DNA from 4 places in the Robertmurraya mangrovi genome. Region 2 is predicted to be linked to each of the others. Evidence: predicted binding sites of a transcription regulator. Region 2 holds the regulator's gene; each other region holds the start of a gene.
What was found. The regulator Rex, encoded in region 2, represses fermentation and respiration genes when NADH is low (regulators of the CRP and FNR family bind a similar motif). The targets are predictions, from matches to a motif close to TTGTGAAATATTTCACAA.
Positions count from the first base shown of each region.

Region 1: pflB (formate C-acetyltransferase) is a predicted target of Rex. The motif match lies at 2,201-2,218, and genes of this name have one in related genera.
Region 3: nirB (nitrite reductase large subunit NirB) is a predicted target of Rex. The motif match lies at 3,050-3,067, and genes of this name have one in related genera.
Region 4: SM124_RS17785 (DoxX family membrane protein) is a predicted target of Rex. The motif match lies at 2,425-2,442, and genes of this name have one in related genera.

Region 1 is NZ_JAXOFX010000027.1:13,051-18,080, reverse strand. Features, by position in the region: gene SM124_RS22760 (DHH family phosphoesterase) at 1-1,147, opposite strand, end outside; gene SM124_RS22755 (cupredoxin domain-containing protein) at 1,406-1,858, shown strand; gene pflB (formate C-acetyltransferase) at 2,297-4,522, shown strand; gene pflA (pyruvate formate-lyase-activating protein) at 4,814-5,030, shown strand, end outside.
Region 2 is NZ_JAXOFX010000025.1:39,644-44,673, forward strand. Features, by position in the region: gene groL (chaperonin GroEL) at 1-61, opposite strand, end outside; gene groES (co-chaperone GroES) at 128-412, opposite strand; gene SM124_RS22295 (CPBP family intramembrane glutamic endopeptidase) at 834-1,571, shown strand; gene SM124_RS22300 (YdiK family protein) at 1,568-1,777, shown strand; gene tatC (twin-arginine translocase subunit TatC) at 1,793-2,557, opposite strand; gene tatAY (sec-independent protein translocase protein TatAY) at 2,576-2,755, opposite strand; gene SM124_RS22315 (redox-sensing transcriptional repressor Rex) at 2,939-3,592, opposite strand; gene moaC (cyclic pyranopterin monophosphate synthase MoaC) at 3,626-4,111, opposite strand; gene SM124_RS22325 (ABC-F family ATP-binding cassette domain-containing protein) at 4,329-5,030, shown strand, end outside.
Region 3 is NZ_JAXOFX010000010.1:43,910-48,939, reverse strand. Features, by position in the region: gene SM124_RS14930 (fatty acid--CoA ligase) at 1-1,247, shown strand, start outside; gene SM124_RS14925 (CaiB/BaiF CoA transferase family protein) at 1,294-2,418, shown strand; gene SM124_RS14920 (GNAT family N-acetyltransferase) at 2,476-2,949, shown strand; gene nirB (nitrite reductase large subunit NirB) at 3,215-5,030, shown strand, end outside.
Region 4 is NZ_JAXOFX010000014.1:92,036-97,065, reverse strand. Features, by position in the region: gene SM124_RS17795 (DL-endopeptidase inhibitor IseA family protein) at 1-49, shown strand, start outside; gene recQ (DNA helicase RecQ) at 107-2,248, opposite strand; gene SM124_RS17785 (DoxX family membrane protein) at 2,531-3,058, shown strand; gene SM124_RS17780 (DUF1836 domain-containing protein) at 3,155-3,910, opposite strand; gene htpX (protease HtpX) at 4,225-5,030, shown strand, end outside.

The DNA.
Region 1 (5,030 bases), on a different contig from region 2:
CATCTCTAGTCAACCAAGCGGCATGATTCCTTTTAACATACTTTTCCGCTTCCCTAAAACTATCAAATATTTGCTCATGACGCTCACCATTTTCTTCAACAACCCAATGATGCTCCCCTGTCATATAAATAAAAAATTTATCTTCTTTACGATTTTCGTATAGACTTCCTTGAGGAGTGTTTTTTAAATTGAAATGATTTCGAAAGGCATCTTGTCTCATAGGTTCAGTTATAAACGCTCCTTTTACATACAGTTCATATGCTTCTTCATTAATAGAACAGCCCGCTGCTTTTGCATGACCGCCCCCTCCATATAAATCAGCGATGGCAGAGACATCAACATGATCATGGATGGTTCTAAAACTAATCTTTTTTCCACCTAGATTTAAAATGGCGATGTAATCGAGGTGTTCATTTTCTTTTCCTAGCTCATTTCCCAGTTCTGAGTGATAATTCTCAGCATGAACAATTCCAGCGCAATAATCACCAATAAACGTTTGAACAATTTCTCTCTTCTTTCTTCTTATGTAGCGCTCAATTTTTTCCTCTTCCATTTCTAAAAGCTTTTTCTCAAATTCGTCAAATTCAAAATGTCTACTCTTTTGAATTCTCGCAACCATCTTCTCTTCAAAATCTTCTATAGAGCCCATGAAAAATAAGTCATTTAAGTGCTTCGCAGTAATATTGTCATTTTCATCCCATTCCCAAGTATCGTACTGACGAACAAGCTCAACAAATTCGTGTAGAGCTGGTGTTGGTTCAATTAACCGATGCTGAATTAAATACTCATAAAATAAGGAAGTGGCACATGCTAAACGCCCATCATCGTACTCTACTCTTACACTCCCCCAGCTATAGTCATTAAAATGAAGAGCTGTTTTGTGATGGTCAATTAACTTGAGCCTTCCACGGTTCTTTACAAATTCATCTACTCTCTTCGTGTTCTCTTCGTTGATTGATAAATCTGTAATAAACACGAACTTGTCTTTATTTCTTTTATCATTGGCCCTTTCTAAATAACGAGCCACCTGATGATTGAGACCCATGACAGAATTATAACTAACTTCAACTTGATCTTTAAACGCAATCTTAGCCACGATTCCGCACCCTACTCCGTCTAAGTCATTATGTGTAAATAGTTGGTACATTCCCATCACCTTAAAAAAATAATCTTTTTCTAAAAATAGCTGTCCTTCTTCAATATAAACAACAACGATTTTAGAAAAGAGTTGTACAGTTTAGTTTGTAGTTTTGGAATTTTTCTATACAGATTGTTGTTAACGAATAAGTCCTTCAACAACACTCTAGAATTAATTTCCAAAGAATTTGAACCATTTCAAAAAAGTAGACAAGTTCTACCTCCTAGTACGCATATAATGTATGGACAACTTATAGGAGGGGTGTTTATGCAATTTCTAGTTATTAAGAAACGTTCTTTAGTCTTTATTCTACTTATTTTCCTTACGATAGCATCAGCTTCAGTTTGGTACTACATGAATCTAAATACACTACCCGTTATGAATCAGCCATCTCAAGATCAAGCTAGAGTCATTCATATGGTTACAGGTGAATTTAAGTCTACAACAGAGGATGGTAAAGAAATTGAGGCTTACAGATGGGATCCTGGAACCATTCTTATTAACAAGGGTGAAAAAGTTAAATTAGTGATTTACGGTGTAAACGGAAAAGAACATCCATTTATGATTGAAGGTACCAACATTAAAGGGACTGTGAAAAAAGGTGAGGAAACGGTTGTGGATCTTCAATTTGATCAAGAAGGTACATACAGACTTATCTGTTTAACACACCCTGATAAAAACAGTAGTGGCCCAATGATTGCTTATATTGTAGTTGATTAATGTGCTCTGAGGCTGTTTTGTTGTTACAGTAAACAAAGCAGCCTCACCTTTTCTTCGCACTAAAGTCCATTCACTTTTCATCCGCATATATCCTCCAACATTTTTATATATTTAATTTCCTCTTTTGTTCAAATTCCTTTCATCATTTTTAAATGTCACGAAATCTCCAAATGCTCGACCTCTTTTTAACTGTTAGTGGCGTTACAATAGTGTTAATTGAAGAGCACCAACAATCAATTATAGTACAGTTTTGCAACTCATTAACTGTTAAGTACACTTTTACGATTGAAATATACCACACAAAACCAATGTTCATAATAATGTCAAATTACAAACCCAAAAGTGTGATGTACTTCACATTTAAAACTGTTATACTTCATTTAAGATTAAATTGTAATAACTGTTATATATATAAATTAACTTAAGAGGTGGACCATCATGGACCAATGGAAAGGTTTTTCAACAGGTAGTTGGCAAAGAGAAGTAAATGTACGAGACTTTATTCTAAAGAATTTCACTCCATATGAAGGAGATGATTCATTTTTAGAAGGTCCTACAGAAGCAACAACTGAACTTTGGAAACAAGTGATGGAATTAACGAAAAAAGAACGTGAAAACGGTGGAGTTCTTGATATGGATACGGAAGTTGTATCTTCCATTGTCTCTCACGGCGCTGGTTATTTAAATAAAGAGCTTGAAAAAGTAGTGGGTGTTCAAACAGATCAACCATTTAAACGTTCCCTTCAACCTTATGGTGGAATAAGAATGGCTCAACAATCTTGTGAGTCTTACGGATTTGAATTAAATAAAGAAATCGAGAGAATTTTTACAGAATATAGAAAAACTCATAACCAAGGAGTTTTTGATGCATATACAGATGAAATGAAGCTTGCTCGTAAAGTAGGTATTATCACTGGCTTACCTGACGCATATGGTCGTGGACGTATTATCGGCGACTATCGACGTGTAGCCCTTTACGGTGTTGATTTCTTAATCGCAGAGAAGAAAAAAGATTTAGCTGGTACTACAGCTGTTATGAGCGAAGATGTAATTAGATTGAGAGAAGAAATCTCAGAACAAATTCGTGCATTACAAGAGTTAAAACAACTAGGAGAGATTTACGGTTTTAATTTATCACAACCTGCTACTAATGCAATAGAAGCTTTCCAATGGTTATATCTAGCTTACCTTGCTGCTATTAAGGAGCAAAATGGTGCTGCAATGAGTCTGGGGCGTGTTTCCACTTTCCTAGATATCTATATTAATAGAGATTTTCAAAACGGGTTTATCACAGAGGATGAAGCTCAAGCACTAGTTGACCACTTTGTTATGAAGCTTCGTTTAGTCAAATTTGCTCGTACTCCAGATTATAATGAATTATTTAGTGGCGACCCAACTTGGGTTACGGAATCAATTGGTGGAATGGCTATGGATGGACGTCCTCTTGTAACTAAGAGTTCTTTCCGTTTCTTGCACACATTATCTAACCTTGGCCCTGCACCAGAGCCTAACTTAACAGTCTTATGGTCAACACAACTACCAGAAGGCTTCAAAAAATATTGTGCAAAAATTTCCATTGAGACAAGTTCGATTCAATATGAAAATGATGATGTGATGCGCCCTGAATGGGGAGACGATTATGGAATCGCATGCTGTGTTTCAGCTATGGAAATTGGTAAGCAAATGCAATTCTTTGGAGCACGTGCTAACTTAGCGAAAGCCCTTCTATATGCGATTAATGGCGGTAAAGATGAAAAGTACAAAATCCAAGTTTCACCTGAGTCTTCCCCTATTACTTCAGACATTCTGAATTACGATGAAGTACTGGCAAAATTTGATCAAACAATGGAATGGCTTGCTGGGCTTTATATCAACACATTAAACGTGATTCACTATATGCATGATAAGTACAGCTATGAAAGAATTGAAATGGCATTACATGATTCACAGATCCTTCGTACTATGGCGACTGGTATTGCTGGACTAAGCGTTGTGGCAGACTCACTGAGTGCGATTAAATATGCAGAAGTGAAAGTTATTCGTGACGAGGATGGAACTGCTATTGACTTTGAAATTAACGGAGATTTCCCTAAATACGGTAACAATGATGACCGTGTAGATAGTATCGCTGTAGAACTAGTAGAAACTTTTATGAAAAAACTTCGTAAGCATAAAACTTACAGAGATTCACTAACAACAATGTCTATTTTAACGATTACTTCTAACGTTGTTTATGGTAAGAAAACAGGTAATACACCAGATGGTCGTCGTGCAGGTGAGCCTTTTGCTCCTGGTGCGAACCCTATGCATGGTAGAGATACAAAAGGTACTCTAGCTTCCCTATCTTCTGTTGCAAAATTACCATATAGCTATGCATTAGATGGTATCTCAAATACTTTCTCTATCGTGCCAAAAGCTTTAGGAAAAGATGATGATAGCAGAATTCGTAATTTAGTGAGTATTTTAGATGGTTACTCTATCAAACAAGGTCACCATTTAAACGTAAACGTATTTAATAGAGAAACATTACTTGATGCAATGGAGCACCCAGAAGAGTATCCACAGTTAACGATTCGCGTATCCGGTTATGCCGTTAACTTCATTAAATTAACTAGAGAACAGCAGCTTGACGTAATCAACCGCACATTCCATGGTTCAATGTAATTAAGAAAAGCGTAAGCGCCCGTTTAGCGACGTATGGACTGGAGCGCCTCGACTGAGATAAAGGAAACACGAAGAGCGTCAGCGATTCGATGTTGACTTATCGTAGGGAGAGGAGCGAAGTACACTAGTCGCTGGGCGTTGGAGCTAGACAGTAATCTAAATTCAGAAAACATATACTTCCTTATCTAGAAATAACTGGATCGTATACATGTTATTATTACGCTCCCCCTTTTCTTCATGGAATGAACACCAATGTAAAACAGCAAGCTTATCTCGAGAGGAGTACACATCATGAACGGAAACATACATTCAATCGAAACATTTGGAACAGTAGATGGTCCTGGCATTCGCTATGTCATTTTTACTCAAGGTTGTCTTCTGCGCTGTCAGTTCTGTCATAATGCAGATACTTGGGAAATAGGGACTGGTAAAGTTATGTCTGTTTCTGAAATCATTGATGACTTAAAATCCTACCTTCCTTTTATCGATGCATCTGGTGGTGGTATTA
Region 2 (5,030 bases):
CATCAACACCGCGTAACATCGAGCGGCGAGCTTCTTCACTAAATTTAATATCTTTAGCCATTAGTAAAAACCTCCTCAGATCAATTGAAAATATTATTTAATAAACGTTAGTTTTAAAATGTAAAAATTATTCAACAACAGCTAAGATGTCGTTTTCACGGATAATTAAGTACTCAGAACCTTCATACTTAACTTCAGTACCAGCGTATTTTGAGAAGATAATTTTATTGCCTACAGAAACTTCAAGTGCTACGCGCTCACCATTATCAAGAACGCGGCCAGTACCTACAGCAACTACTCTGCCTTCTTGTGGCTTTTCTTTTGCACTATCCGGTAAAAGAATACCGCTTGCAGTTTTTTCTTCAGTTTCAACAAGTTCAATAACTACACGATCACCTAGTGGCTTTAACAAGTGAAACAACCTCCTCAAATTGTATGTAAATTTTTCTTTATTAGCACTCTCTCTTATTGAGTGCTAACACAATTATTATATTAATGAATCTGATAAATATTTGCAAGAGTCAAGCTCAAATTTTTTACATAAAATTATTAAGATAAGCTTTTTTCAATATACGTAGTTCATTTCTTTAGCGTACAAGTTGGATTTTTCCACAACCATACAAAGTATGCACGAATTTTCTATTTATATCCAATTTTTTATGAAAAATATTAAAAGTTTAGTTATGCTTGTCAGGCAAGGCCCATAGTTATTAAATACATCTACCTGAATATTTACATTAACAAGTCCTCTAATTTGAAACATTAAGCTTATTACTTGTAAAATGAAAGATAGTGCCATCATTGATTACATTTACTAAAGGAGATTAATAATATTGAAAAGGGAATATTGGATTATCTTAATCGCCTATATTGGTATGCAGCTCTCCAGCTTTATCGGAGTTCCCATCATTGCTTTTTCAGGAGTTTTCTTTGGAAAGACTATAGAAGATATGCAGGTTCTTTCTGTTATTATTTGGTTAGTTTTTAGTTTTTCATTAACGCTCTTAATCGTATTATTTTTATTAAGGAAAGAAATGAAAAAAGGATATAATGAGCGAAAAGTTGCTTCAATCAATTCTTCTATTTTTTGGGCAGTAGGCGGGGTATTTCTTGCTTTATTTGCTCAAGGTCTAGCTGCAAACATTGAAAGGTTATTAGGCATTGAAATGGGGTCAGAAAATACCCAGCAAATCTTAAGTTTTATTGAGGCCTTTCCGATTGTTGCTTTAGTAAGTTCCGTAATCGGACCGATTCTCGAAGAAATTGTTTTTCGTAAAATCATTTTCGGTTCTCTTTATCAAAGGTTTAATTTCTTCCTATCAGGATTAATCAGTTCTGTTATTTTTGCCTTAGCACATGCAGAATTAGAGCATTTACTACTGTATTCAGCTATGGGCTTTACCTTTGCCTTCTTATATGTTAAAACCAATCGGATTATCGTTCCAATCGTCGCCCACATTGCCATGAACACATTTGTCTTTTTAGTACAATCTGTCTTTAAAGAAGACATAGAAAGAATGATTCGAGAGTCAGAGAAAATTCAAAGCTTTATCGGAGGATTATTTATATGAGGCAATCACCGTTATTTTCGGGAATCATTTATATCGTTTTAGGAGTATTATTTACCGTTTTTGCTATCCAAGATGTTACAAGAAACGGTGAATGGGGCTTCTTCACTTATCTACTAGTTATTTTAGCTACTTTTGATTTCGGTTCTGGTATTAGAATGATCATGTTTCATTTTAAAATTAAAAATATCCAAAAAAAGAAAAAATGAGCTTGGTTCACAGGCTCATTTTTCTTCGTTTTGGCTATATTCTTGTTCATATTTCTCTTCTGCTTCTAATACCTTTTTGTAGGATACACGCGAAATGATGATACTTACTTCATATAGTAAAAGTAGAGGTACGGTCACCATCATATGCGACAAAAGCTCAGGTGGAGTAATAAATGCTGCAATAACGAGCAATACAAAGTAAGAGTACTTTCTAATTTTAGAAAGAAACATGGGTGTTACAATTCCAAGCCTAGTTAGAAACATAATGATAACTGGAAGCTGGAAAAGCAAACCAAAAGGAATCGTTAATTGAAACAAGAATTGAAAATATTCATTAATACCTATTACCTGATTAATATCTAACCGATTAGCCACTCTTGTCATAAACTCAACAACAAAAGGAAAAAGTACAAAATAAGAAAAAGCAATTCCTGTAATAAATAAAAACACAGAAATAGGTATATAACTTAATGTTACTCTTCTCTCTTTTTCATATAACCCAGGACTAATAAACGACCACAACTGATAAAGTAAAAATGGCGAAGTTAATACAAAGGCAATCAAAAAGGCAAACTGCATATAAATTTTAATTGGATCAGTTAGACGGAAAGCATTCATCGTTAACTCTTTTGCTTCATCCGCCTTCTGTAAGTAAACGATTAACGGCTCTGCTAAAAAGAAACTAATAACAGTGGCAATAAAGAAGAAAACGACTGCAAATACAAGCCGTTTTCTTAATTCACCTATATGCTCATAAATCGTCATATCTTTATGACTCATAACGGTTTCATCCTAACATTACTTAACTTTCTTCTTTTCATCGTCCTCATCATCATCTGCTAGCCCTTTTGTAGCATTCTTGAATTCACGCAGTGTGTTTCCTGCTGCTTTTCCAAGCTCAGGTAGCTTCTTTGGACCGAAAATTAATAGTGCAACAAACACAATTAGTAAGAGGCTTCCCATTCCAAGATTCATCATGTGCCTCACCTCCTTATCAATAGCCTTAATCTATCACTCATCGTAAACTATTATTTATAAATGGCATTAGTATCATAATACTTTTATTATGGAACTAAAAGCAATTCGATCGAAATAATTCTAACATAAAGAATATACCACTAACCTCAGTCGAATTCTATTGGTTAATTCTATGATTTTTTACTACTCTACTTCTTCTACCTCGGAGTAATGTTTTAAAAAATAAACTAAAGATTGCAACTCAACTGCTAAATCAATATGATGTACTCTAATCGTAGAAGGGACCGTTAGTCTAGCAGGTGTAAAGTTCAATATCCCTTTTACATTTACTTTTACAAGTCTATCTGTAATGGATTGTGCGGCAGATACAGGTACAGTCAGAATAGCAACTTGTACATCATCCTCTTCAATCACTCTTTCTAAGTCGTCCATATGATAAATAGGTACATCTCCAATTTTAGTCCCTACTTTAGAGGACTCTACATCGAATCCCATTTCAATTTTTGTATTATTATTTTTTAAAAAATTATAATTCAAAAATGCTGTTCCTAGGTTACCTACTCCAATTAAAGCAACCTTGGTTAACTCATCCTGATCCAGCGTTTTTCTAAAGAATGATAAGAGATAATTAACATTATACCCGTATCCCTTTTTCCCTAATGCTCCGAAATAGGAAAAATCTCTTCGAATCGTAGCAGAATCTACTTTTACTGCCTCACTAAGCTCTGCAGATGACACTCTCTGTTTACCAGAAGAGTGTAAGTTTTTTAAAAAACGATAATATAAAGGCAATCGTTTTGCCGTTGCTTGTGGGATTTTCATACTGTCATTATTCATTTAAAATTCCCCTTGCCTATTTTTGTTGGCTCATTATACTTCTCTCTTGTAATCGCCATGTTTCCCACCGGTCTTCTCTACTAAGTAAGTTGGACCAATGACCATGCCTTTATCTAAAGCTTTACACATATCATAAACGGTTAGTGCGCATACCGATGCTGCTGTGAGCGCTTCCATTTCCACACCCGTATTCCCTTTTGTCTTTACAAATGATTGAATTAATAATGTATACTCTTCTTTATTTATTTCCCATTCAAATGAAATGTCAATGCTAGAAAGAGGAAGTGGATGGCACATTGGGATAATATCCCAAGTTTTCTTAGCCGCCATAACAGCCGCTACTTGAGCCACAGCCAATACATCTCCTTTTTTCATCTCGTTATTGGCAATTCCATCGTAAATATCTTTATTTACCTTTATACTAGAATAAGCAATAGCTGTACGGACGGTTTCTTGTTTATCACTAACATCAACCATTTTAGCTCTGCCTTCTTCATTGAAGTGAGTAAATCCTGACATGTCTAAACACCCTCTCATAAAAAATGATACACTATTTTTGTCAATCTGTGTGAAATCTTTGTTCTTTTCTTCACAAAAAGCTCTTTCCATAACAATTGAAAAATAGCCCAATTTATAGAATGATTGAACATACAAAAAATCTTTATCAATACTACTTATATTGCTGTTCCTACGTGAATCAGTTACACTTATCACTAGAGTATTGAGGTGAAAAATGATGATATTATTACAAGTTAATCAACTATCCAAATCATATGGTGCTGACCTTATTTTATCCAATATAAAGTTAGAAGTACAAACAAGAGACCGGATTGCACTAGTTGGACGTAATGGTGCCGGAAAATCTACTTTATTAAAAATTATAGCCGGGCAAATTTCGTATGAAAGTGGCGACATCGTTAAACCAAAGGATGTGACGATTGGTTACTTAGCACAAACAACTGGACTTGAATCAGGACTCTCTATTTGGGAAGAAATGCTGACTGTTTTTAGTCATCTTAAAAAACAAGAAGCTGAACTACGACAGCTTGAGGCGAAAATGGCTGATCCGTCTACGTTTAACAATCCGACTGATTATGATCGAGTACTTAAAGAGTATGACCGTCTGCAGGTTCAGTTCAAAGAAAATGGTGGATACCAGTACGAATCTGATATCAGATCCGTTCTTCATGGGTTAAATTTCCAATCCTTTGATTACTCAACTAAAATTGATAGCTTAAGTGGTGGGCAAAAAACACGTTTAGCCTTAGGTAAATTATTATTAACAAAGCCAGACATTCTTATTTTGGACGAGCCGACTAACCATCTTGATATTGAAACACTCTCATGGTTAGAGCAATATTTACAGGGTTATGACGGGGCAATTTTAATCGTGTCCCACGATCGTTATTTCCTCGATAAAGTAGTAAATCAAGTGTAT
Region 3 (5,030 bases), on a different contig from region 2:
TTGTGGAACAGATGCTCCTTTCTGGTGTGGAACCGATCGCTAGCCGCTTTCCTCTCATTTCTTTTTGGATGATTGACGGTGACACTCCACCTTTTGCTCAAAGTTATCATGATAAAGTGAATGCTGCATCAATGAAAGAGATTGTGGAGGAGCTAGAAGAAAATGATGTTTACGCGATTATGTACACGAGTGGAACGACGGGTAGACCAAAGGGTGTCATTCATCGTCATAGAGAAATGGTGGAACAAAGCTTAATTACCCTTGCTGCCACCAAGCTTGAGCCATCGGACAACGGACTTGTAACGGCACCTATGTTTCATTGCGCTGAGCTTCACTGTGCATTCCTTCCTAGAGTCCATGTTGGTGCAAGGAATACGATTTTGCATCATTTTGATCCAAAGTCTGTACTCACATTAATCGATCAAGAGGGTATTACAAAATTCTTTGCTGCTCCAACGATGTGGAACATGCTTTTACAAGAAAACTTGGAAGCTTATAACTTAGATAGCTTAAAGCTTGGTTTATATGGTGCTGCTCCAATGGCTCCAGCTCTCGTATTTGCTTGTCATGAAAAACTTGGAGTAAAGCTCGTCCAGGCATATGGTATGACAGAAATGGGTCCAGCCATTACTTTCTTAGGAGAAGACGATCAGATTAGAAAAGCAGGGTCTGCTGGGCAAGCGTGTTTAAATCACGAAATCCGTATCGTAATGCCTAAAGAAGATGGACCATCAGATCCAGATGATGTTGTCCCAGCAGGTGAGACAGGAGAAATCATTGTAAAAGGTCCTTGTATGATGAGTGGCTACTATAACCGCGAGGAAGCAACAAGTCATGCCATGTATAAAGGTTGGTACCACTCTGGAGATATTGGTTATTTAGACGACGAAGGCTACTTATGGGTGAAGGACCGGGTAGACGATATGATTATTAGCGGAGGCGAAAATATTTATCCTCGTGAAGTAGAAGATGTTTTATATGAACAAGGTGGCGTGCTTGATGTTGCTATCGTAGGTCAACCAGATGATCGCTGGGGAGAAACCGTAACAGCCTTTGTTGTTAAAAAAGATCCAGCATTAACTGAAAAAGACCTCGACCAATGGTGTTTAAATAGCGAAAACCTCGCTAACTATAAGCGTCCAAGAAAATATGTATTCTGCGATGTTCTCCCAAGAAATGCGAGTGGTAAAATACAGAAATTTATGCTGAGAAAGCAGTTGGAAGAGCTCTTTAGTAATGAGGGATAAATAACTATCATCCAAAAATCATACTGCTTAAGGAAAGGATTCTCCCATGTTAAACGGTATAAGAATTATAGATTTCTCAAACTATTTACCAGGTCCGTTCGCTTCAATGAGATTAGCAGACTTAGGTGCGGAGGTCATAAAAGTGGAACCATTAGAAGGAGACCCAGCACGAGTAACTGGAGCGAAAAAAAATGGAACGGGTTTAGTTTATTTAGCTAATAACCGCAATAAAAAAAGTATTACGCTGAATTTGAAGGAACCAGAGGGGAAGGATATAGCACTTCAACTCATTTCTAAAGCGGATGTGGTTCTAGAAAGTTTCCGACCTGGCGTCATGTCAAAACTAGGACTTGGGTTTCACGAAGCAAAGGAAGTCAATCCGAACATCGTTTATTGTTCCATAACGGGATACGGGAATGAAAACAAGCTTGGCAGTCATGACCTAAACTATATGGCGGTAAGTGGTGTTTTAGCTCAGTTGAAGGACATGAACGGAAGACCCGTCCATCCCTCTATTACTCTAGCAGATTTTTATGGAGGGATTGCTGCAAGTGAAAAAATTTTAGCAGGGCTCGTTTCAAGAGGTAAAACTGGAGAAGGAAGTTACCACTGTATTTCTATTGCAGATGTAATGGTTTCGTTAATGGGGAACCACCTCCTCTATGAGCAAGCAACCGGTTACCCTTCAGGCGTATCTGTTCTTAATGGTGAAGTTGTCTGCTATGGGCTGTATGAAACATCGGATAACCGCTATGTGAGTCTTGGAGCTTTAGAGAAAAAGTTTTGGACTTATTTCTGCCTAGCGGTCGAGCGCGAAGACTTGATCGAACACCATTTTTCAAAAACGGAGGAAAGCACCTCCATTTATGAGGAAGTTAAGTCACTTTTTAAGAGTAAAACACTGTCTGAATGGATTGATTTTAGTATGAAAGTAGATTGTTGTTTAGCCCCTGTGTTAGAAACGAACGAATTAAAAGAATTTCCGATGTTTATGAGTCATTTATTTGAAAATGGCAATGGAGACCGTCAAGTAAAAATGTATAGTGGTTTTGAACTTCCATTATCTAATCTTCCACCAGAAAAGGGAGAACATTCAGAAGAAATTTTAACTTCTATATTAGGAGCGTCAGAAGATCAATTAACTCAGTGGAAAAATAAAGGAATATTTTAGTAGTTTTTTACTAACCTCCAATGATAAAATATTTTTATATTCATTGGAGGTATAGAAATGATTACACTTAAAGATATTACAAAAGAAAACTGGTTTGATGTTGTTTTACTAAGAAGTAGAGAAGACCAAAAAAATAAAATTTTTGAAAAAGATATTGCTTCAAACTGTTTTTCGCTTACTCAAGCAAGTATAGAAGGTGGATGGGTAACGAAAGCAATTTATGACAACGAAACTTTAGTAGGTTTTACAATGTATGGATACTCAGAGGAATTGAAAGGTTATGAGGTTGGTAGAATCATGATTGATTTCAAATTCCAAGGAAAGGGCTATGGAAAGCAATCTCTAGAGTTGGTCCTAAAAGATATGGTAGACCGATTCCAGTGTGAGAAAATCCTATTAACCTTCCATCCTGAAAATATTAAGGCGAAAAGCTTATATGAGGCAGTTGGATTCAAGGATACAGGGGAAACGGTAAAGCACTTTGTTGAAGAGCTAATTTATGCTTATGACACAGGTGTAACGGTTTCGTAAATGTATAAAAATAGTACGCTAATGATGGCGTACTATTTTTTTATATATCTAAACAGCAAGAGAACTATTTTGTTTTGAAAACGCTTACTCCATGAACAATATGTGAAAGTAATCACAAACTAATGAAAATGTGTGAAGTTCGTCACACATTCACAACCATTATGGGGTTAAAATAAAGCTATCAACAGATATGTGAAATAGTGAGCAAACAAAAAGGACACCTAGAAACAAGCATCACTCACATCACACACAGGGGGAAACAACCATGGAAAAAAGAAAGCTAGTCTTAATAGGAAATGGAATGGCTGGAGTAAGAACAATTGAAGAAATTTTAAAACTAGCCCCTCAAACTTTTCATATCACGATTTTCGGAAATGAACCACATCCTAACTATAATAGAATTCAGCTGTCAACGGTCCTACAGGGAGATACAACGGTTGATCAAATTGTCCTAAATAATTGGGATTGGTATAAAAATAACGGAATTGAACTTTATACAGATGAAGAAATTGTCCAAATTGATACAGAGAACAAACAGGTTCACTCAAATAAAAATCGAGTAGTAGAATATGATGATTTAATTATCGCAACAGGATCAAGCTCTTTCATCCTTCCTCTACCAGGAGCGGATAAACAAGGGGTTGTTGGTTTCCGCGATATTAAAGATTGTGACATGATGATTAAAACATCTAAACACTATAAAAAGGCTGTTGTTATTGGTGGAGGATTACTTGGATTAGAAGCAGCTCGCGGCTTACTCAATTTAGGTATGAAAGTGGATGTTGTGCATTTAACTCCATATTTAATGGAAAGACAACTGGATCAAACTGCTGCTGAAATGTTGAAAAATGAACTTGAAGCTCAAGGAATGAATTTTTTATTAGAAAAAGAAACAGTTGAAATCGTTGGTGAAGAACGAGTGACAGGACTTCGTTTCAAAGATGGACAAGAAATTGAAGCGGACTTAGTGGTTATGGCGGTTGGAATTAAACCAAATGTTCAACTAGCGAAGGACTCAAATATTTACGTAAATAGAGGAATTGTCGTAAATGACTTTATGGAAACAAATATACCGAATGTTTATGCGGTTGGGGAATGCGCCGAGCACCGTGAAATCACTTATGGTATGGTAGCTCCACTTTATGAACAAGGTAAAGTGCTAGCGGAAAAAATGACAGGTCGCGAACCGAAACCATATGAAGGATCAACAGTAGGTACACAGCTGAAAGTTTCAAATGTTGACTTATATTCAGCTGGAGAAATCAACGACGACCCTTCAACAAAGTCGATTAAAGTACACAACGAGTTTGAAGGAATCTACAAAAAAATATTAATTCGAAATAACCAAATTGTCGGTATCGTTCTTTACGGTGACACAAAAGATAGCACAAGACTATTTAGAATGTTAACAGAAAAAGAAGATATAAGCGGAAAGACAAGCAGTTCCATTTTAGAATCAAATACATGTGGAAGCGAATCCGTAGGTGTGGAATCTATGCCAGATTCAGAACTTGTCTGTGGTTGTAACGGGGTAACAAAAGGAACGATTGTTGAATCCATTAAGACACAAGGATTAACAACAGTAGAGGAAGTAGGCAGCTGTACTAACGCCGGACGTTCATGTGGCCGTTGTAAATCGCTTGTTTCCGATATTTTAGCTTACACACTGGGTGACGGTTATGATGCTTCAGCTAAGAAAACATCCATTTGTGGTTGTACTACTTTAAGCAAAGATGAGGTAGTAGATGAAATTAAAGCGAAGGGCTTAATGAGTGTAAAAGAAGTGATGAATGTTCTTGAGTGGAAAAATGAAGAAGGATGCTCGAAATGTCGTCCAGCACTCAACTACTATCTTGGAATGATTTATCCAGAAGAGTATAGAGAAGAAAGAGATTCTCGTTTAGTAAACGAAAAAATGCATGCCAATATTCAAAAAGACGGCACTTACTCTGTTGTACCAAGAATGTATGGTGGAGTAACAACAGCCAAAGATTTAAAAACCATTGCTGAAGTGGCTGATAAGTACAATGTTCCTCTTGTGAAACTAACAGGCGGACAAAGGATTGCTCTTATGGGAGTGA
Region 4 (5,030 bases), on a different contig from region 2:
GGAATACAAAATTGTAAGTGTTGGAACTGAACCGCATTTAAAAAAGTAAAATAAATCATGCTTTTACCTTCCCCCGGAAAAAGCATATAAAAGGGTCAGTCCCCCTTTAGTTTACTAAAGGAGAACTGACCTTTGTCATGATTAAATATATTTTTATCTGAAAGTAAGAGATATGATCTGGAAGAAGCTCTTTAATTGGCTTCAACTTATCTCTACCTGCTTCGTTAATTGCCTTTTCTATTGCCGACCTTTCATCCTCGTTTAGCAGAATTGAAAAGTCCAACTCCATCCCTTGTTGGGAACATTGAAGTAAATGATTCTCGACAGTGGATAAAGCTAAATCACGTTTACTAGAAATCTCTAGGACAGTTAATTTTTCCTGATGATATTTATATGTTTCTAAATGAGAGTCAGTAACAGTCTTCTTTTTAGGTTTTGATTTAGGTGTAGCACTAGTTTCAAGGATTGGTTCCCGTTCTGGATGTGCCTCACAGTATCGAACAATTTCATCCATAAAGGCTTGGCCATATTTTTTGAGCTTGTTCTCCCCCACTCCGTTAACCATTAAAAATTCATCTTCATTTTGCGGGATTTTCGCACACATATCCATTAAAGAGCTATCAGAGAAAATAACAAATGGCGGAACTTTTTCCCTGTCAGCAATTTCTTTTCTTAAAGATCTTAGTACTTCAAATAACGGATCTCCTTTTGACACCTGTTTCGTTTCAACTGCTTCTTTTCTAAGAAGTATGTCCTTACCAAGCAGAATGTCCTTTCCTTTTGCAGTAACGTAAATCGTTGGAAAAGTACCATGTTTAACAGCAACCACTTCTTGCGATATTAAAAATTCAATGAAGTCACTAACATCCTTTGAACTTTTATCCTTTAAAATGTTATAGGTCGGAAGTGTTTGGAAGCCAAATTCAATGATTTTCTTATTTTTAGAACCGGTCAACACTTGTGCAACGAAAGACTTACCAAACCTTTGCCCCATTCGAATTATACAAGACAAAACCATTTGGGCTTCTTTTGTAACGTCAACACTTGACCTGGAGTCTGTACAGTTTCCACAACGTCCACAAGCCTCAACCTCGGTTTCTCCAAAATACTTTAATACATAAGCTTGTAAACATTCTTCTGTATGGCAGTAATCAACCATTAATTGAAGCTTTTCTAACTCTTGTGCCATTCTCTCTCGTTCGCTTGACTGCTCAATTAAAAATCTCTGTATTTGTACATCCTGAGAAGAGTATAGAAGGATACATTCACTATCCAACCCGTCTCTCCCTGCACGTCCAGCTTCTTGATAATAGTTCTCCATATTTTTCGGCAGCTGAAAATGAATAACATAGCGGATGTTCGATTTATCTATTCCCATACCAAAAGCAGAAGTTGCTACCATTACGGTTGCGTCGTCTTGTAAGAAACGTTCCTGTTCGATGCTTCTATCCACATCGCTCATACCTGCATGATAACGAGCAACATTAATATTTGCCTTTTTTAATGTCTCATATAACTGATCTACCGTTTTCCTAGTGGCAGCATAAATAATTCCAGCTTCTAACGGGTTCTTTTTAATATAGCTGGTTAAATATTTGAGTCTATCTTGACCTTTAATAGAAGAGAAAGAGAGATTTTTTCTTTCAAACCCCGTAATAACCATATTTCCTTCTTCTATCTGTAGGGACCGACCAATATCTTCTCGAACCTTTGGAGTGGCTGTGGCTGTTAATCCCACTACAATCGGTCTTTCAGGTAAATAGTTAACCAATCTCATAATGTTAAGATAGCTCGGCCTAAAATCATGCCCCCATTGGGAAATACAGTGAGCTTCATCCACTGCTAAAAGCGATATGGGTATACTTTGTAAATCTTGAAGGAACTCACGTGAATCTAATCGTTCAGGAGCAATATATAAAAGCTTATATTCTCCTAGCTTCGCCTCTTCCATCCGTTCTCTAGCTTCAACAATACTAATGGAACTGTTAATATAGGTTGCAGGAATCCCAAGTTGAATTAGTGTATCCACTTGGTCTTTCATTAATGAAATTAGCGGTGAAATAACAATGGTTGTTCCTGGAAGCATAAGAGCTGGGATTTGATAACAGATAGACTTCCCTCCACCTGTCGGCATAATCGCAATCATGTTTTCTCCATCAAGTATGGAACGAATCACCTGCTCTTGACCTGGGCGAAATGCAGAATAACCAAAATAAGATTGAAGTAGTTCTTGAGCTTTATTAAACAAAAAGACGAGCTCCTTTCCGGGGAATGATTTTAAGAGGATGATAGAGGATTAATACAGATAAACTACTAAACATTTTAACATATTTTTTATTCTTTATACACGGTTGAATATACACTTATTAAAAGATGAACAGCTAGCTTTATTGTTCATAATTTCTTCAACAATCTTTATCTAATTTGTGAACTATTTCACAAATCATATTCTAATCAGTAAATCTAGAGTATATTGTAAGTGTAAACAAAACAAAAACATAATTAGTAATAAAGAAAGGCTGGGATTAAAATGTTCAATCAATTTTTAAGAGAGAATAAAATTTCTGCCGGGATATTAACAGTCATTCGTTTATTCCTTGGATATTCTTGGTTTACTGCTGGTCTTGGAAAATTAACAGGTGGTTTTGATGCTTCAGGTTATTTAAAAAATGCCGTCGCTAATCCTGTAAAAGGTCCAGACGGAAGCATAACTTATGGTTGGTATGTATCATTTCTAGAAAACTTTGCATTACCAAATATAGATGTATTCAACTTCCTTATTCCTTGGGGTGAGTTATTAGTAGGTTTAGGATTAATTTTAGGATGCTTAACTTCTGCAGCCGTATTCTTTGGACTTATGATGAACTTCTCTTTCTTCTTAGCAGGAACTGTATCACATAACCCTACTGATATTTTCTTAGGATTCATCATTTTAGCTGCAGGTTATAATGCTGGTCGATTTGGTTTAGACCGCTGGGTCATTCCGTACTTCAGAAAAAAAGCTCATATCGAAAACAACAATCAATCACCAGACAGTAGCTTTAGACCAGCTGCGTAACAGAAAAGCGTAGGCGCCCTGGTTAGCGACGTATTGAATAGGATCACCTCGACTGAAATCATCAAATCCCCCTATTTCTAGGGGGATTTTGTTTGTTTATATACCATTTAAAAATAACGTTGCCGTCATATATTGCTTTGTTAATGTTTGATAATAGGAAGATAGCACGGTTAAAGTAGTCATAATTAAAACATTTAAGACAATGTTTCTTTGTTCTTCATTTAAACCAGTAAAAGTAGGAATCAGCGTTTCGGATTCTTTTTTTATAAACTCTTCTATTTGAAGATTGATAGGGACTGAAATATCTCCAGGTATTAATCTCTCATGATGAATTTTCTCAAAGATCGATGCATAGGCTGCATACAATGTTAGTGGATCAATTACATCATCGGTTCGATCGGCAGGATTGTTAAATACTAATGTTAGCACCTTTCTAATGGACTCAAAGTCAAGGGAGGACTTTAAGTCTTCAATTATTAAAAGAATCGCTGCTTGATCAACCGTATATTTTTTTCCTAACTGCGGAGAGCCAATCAAATTTTTCACATCCCGCTTCACCCAGTTCTGAACGGCAGTTGGAGAAAGGTTTGTAAATTCAATTTGATTACCTAACATGACAATTTCGTTAATAGAGAATCCTATTTTACTTTTATTTTCTTTTATAAATTTCTCAAAAACAGCTGGCATTTTTGTTTCCATGAAAGCAGGTAGTGAAGTTCCATTATGTACTTCGTTTTGGTGGGAGTTTGCCCATGCCGATTGAAGAACGGTCAACGGAGTCTGGTCTCCTTCACCTTTTAAAGCAACTAGAAAATCTGCCATATTACTTCTTGAAAGCTGAAATAGTTCCAACAATATCAACCCCTGAGTCCCTTTTCTTCTAAATTAAGAAATCTTATATCATTAGTCATTTTATCAATAATTGATTCAAGCTACATATACAACTTATACAAAGAGTAAACCCCTGTCCTCATTTTCTTCATCCTAATTGTTTCCTAATCTATAGTCAACACCCTTATGAAACAGTATTTACAAGTTTTATATGTTGAAATCTTTTTTTCATCATCATATAATAAGTCTTAGGATAAGTTCAAATGAACTCAAAAATTATTACCACAAAAGATTATGTTCAAAACATCTATTATAAAAAGGTAAAGGGTGAGTGTATGGGAAAGCGTATTTTTTATTTTTTGTTAACTAATATTCTTGTATTAGTGACCATTAGCATTATCTTTTCTCTCATTGGCGGAGGAAATTACATTAATGCTGCTGGTGGGATTGATTTTGGTGCACTATTAGTTTTTAGTGCGGTTATTGGTTTTTCCGGTGCTTTTATCTCTCTAGCTATGTCACGTTGGATGGCAAAGAAAATGATGAATGTTCGAGTATTAAAACCAGAAGCTTCACTTTCATCCATGGAAAGAGAAATTGTTGAAAAGGTTCACCGTCTCTCAAGAGCAGCTGGTTTAACTCATATGCCAGAGGTTGGAATTTATGATTCTCCAGAAGTAAATGCATTTGCTACAGGACCATCTAAAAAACGCTCTTTAGTGGCAGTTTCAACTGGCTTGTTACACGAAATGGACGATGCAGCAATTGAAGGTGTAATTGCCCATGAGGTTGCGCACATTGCTAATGGCGATATGGTTACGATGACTTTACTCCAAGGGGTAGTAAACACGTTTGTAGTTTTCTTAGCACGTATCGCAGCTTGGGCTGTATCACGTTTTGTTAGAGAAGATATTGCTCCAATTGTACACTTCATTGCGGTAATCGTATTCCAAATTGCCTTCTCGATCTTAGGAAGTTTAGTTGTTTTTGCATACTCAAGACATAGAGAGTTCCACGCTGACCGTGGTGGTGCAGATTTAGCAGGTAAAGATAAAATGACTCATGCCCTTCAGATGCTTAAAGCATACTCTAACCGTATGCAAGGTGTTGAGGAGCAAACAGCTATTTCAACTTTAAAAAT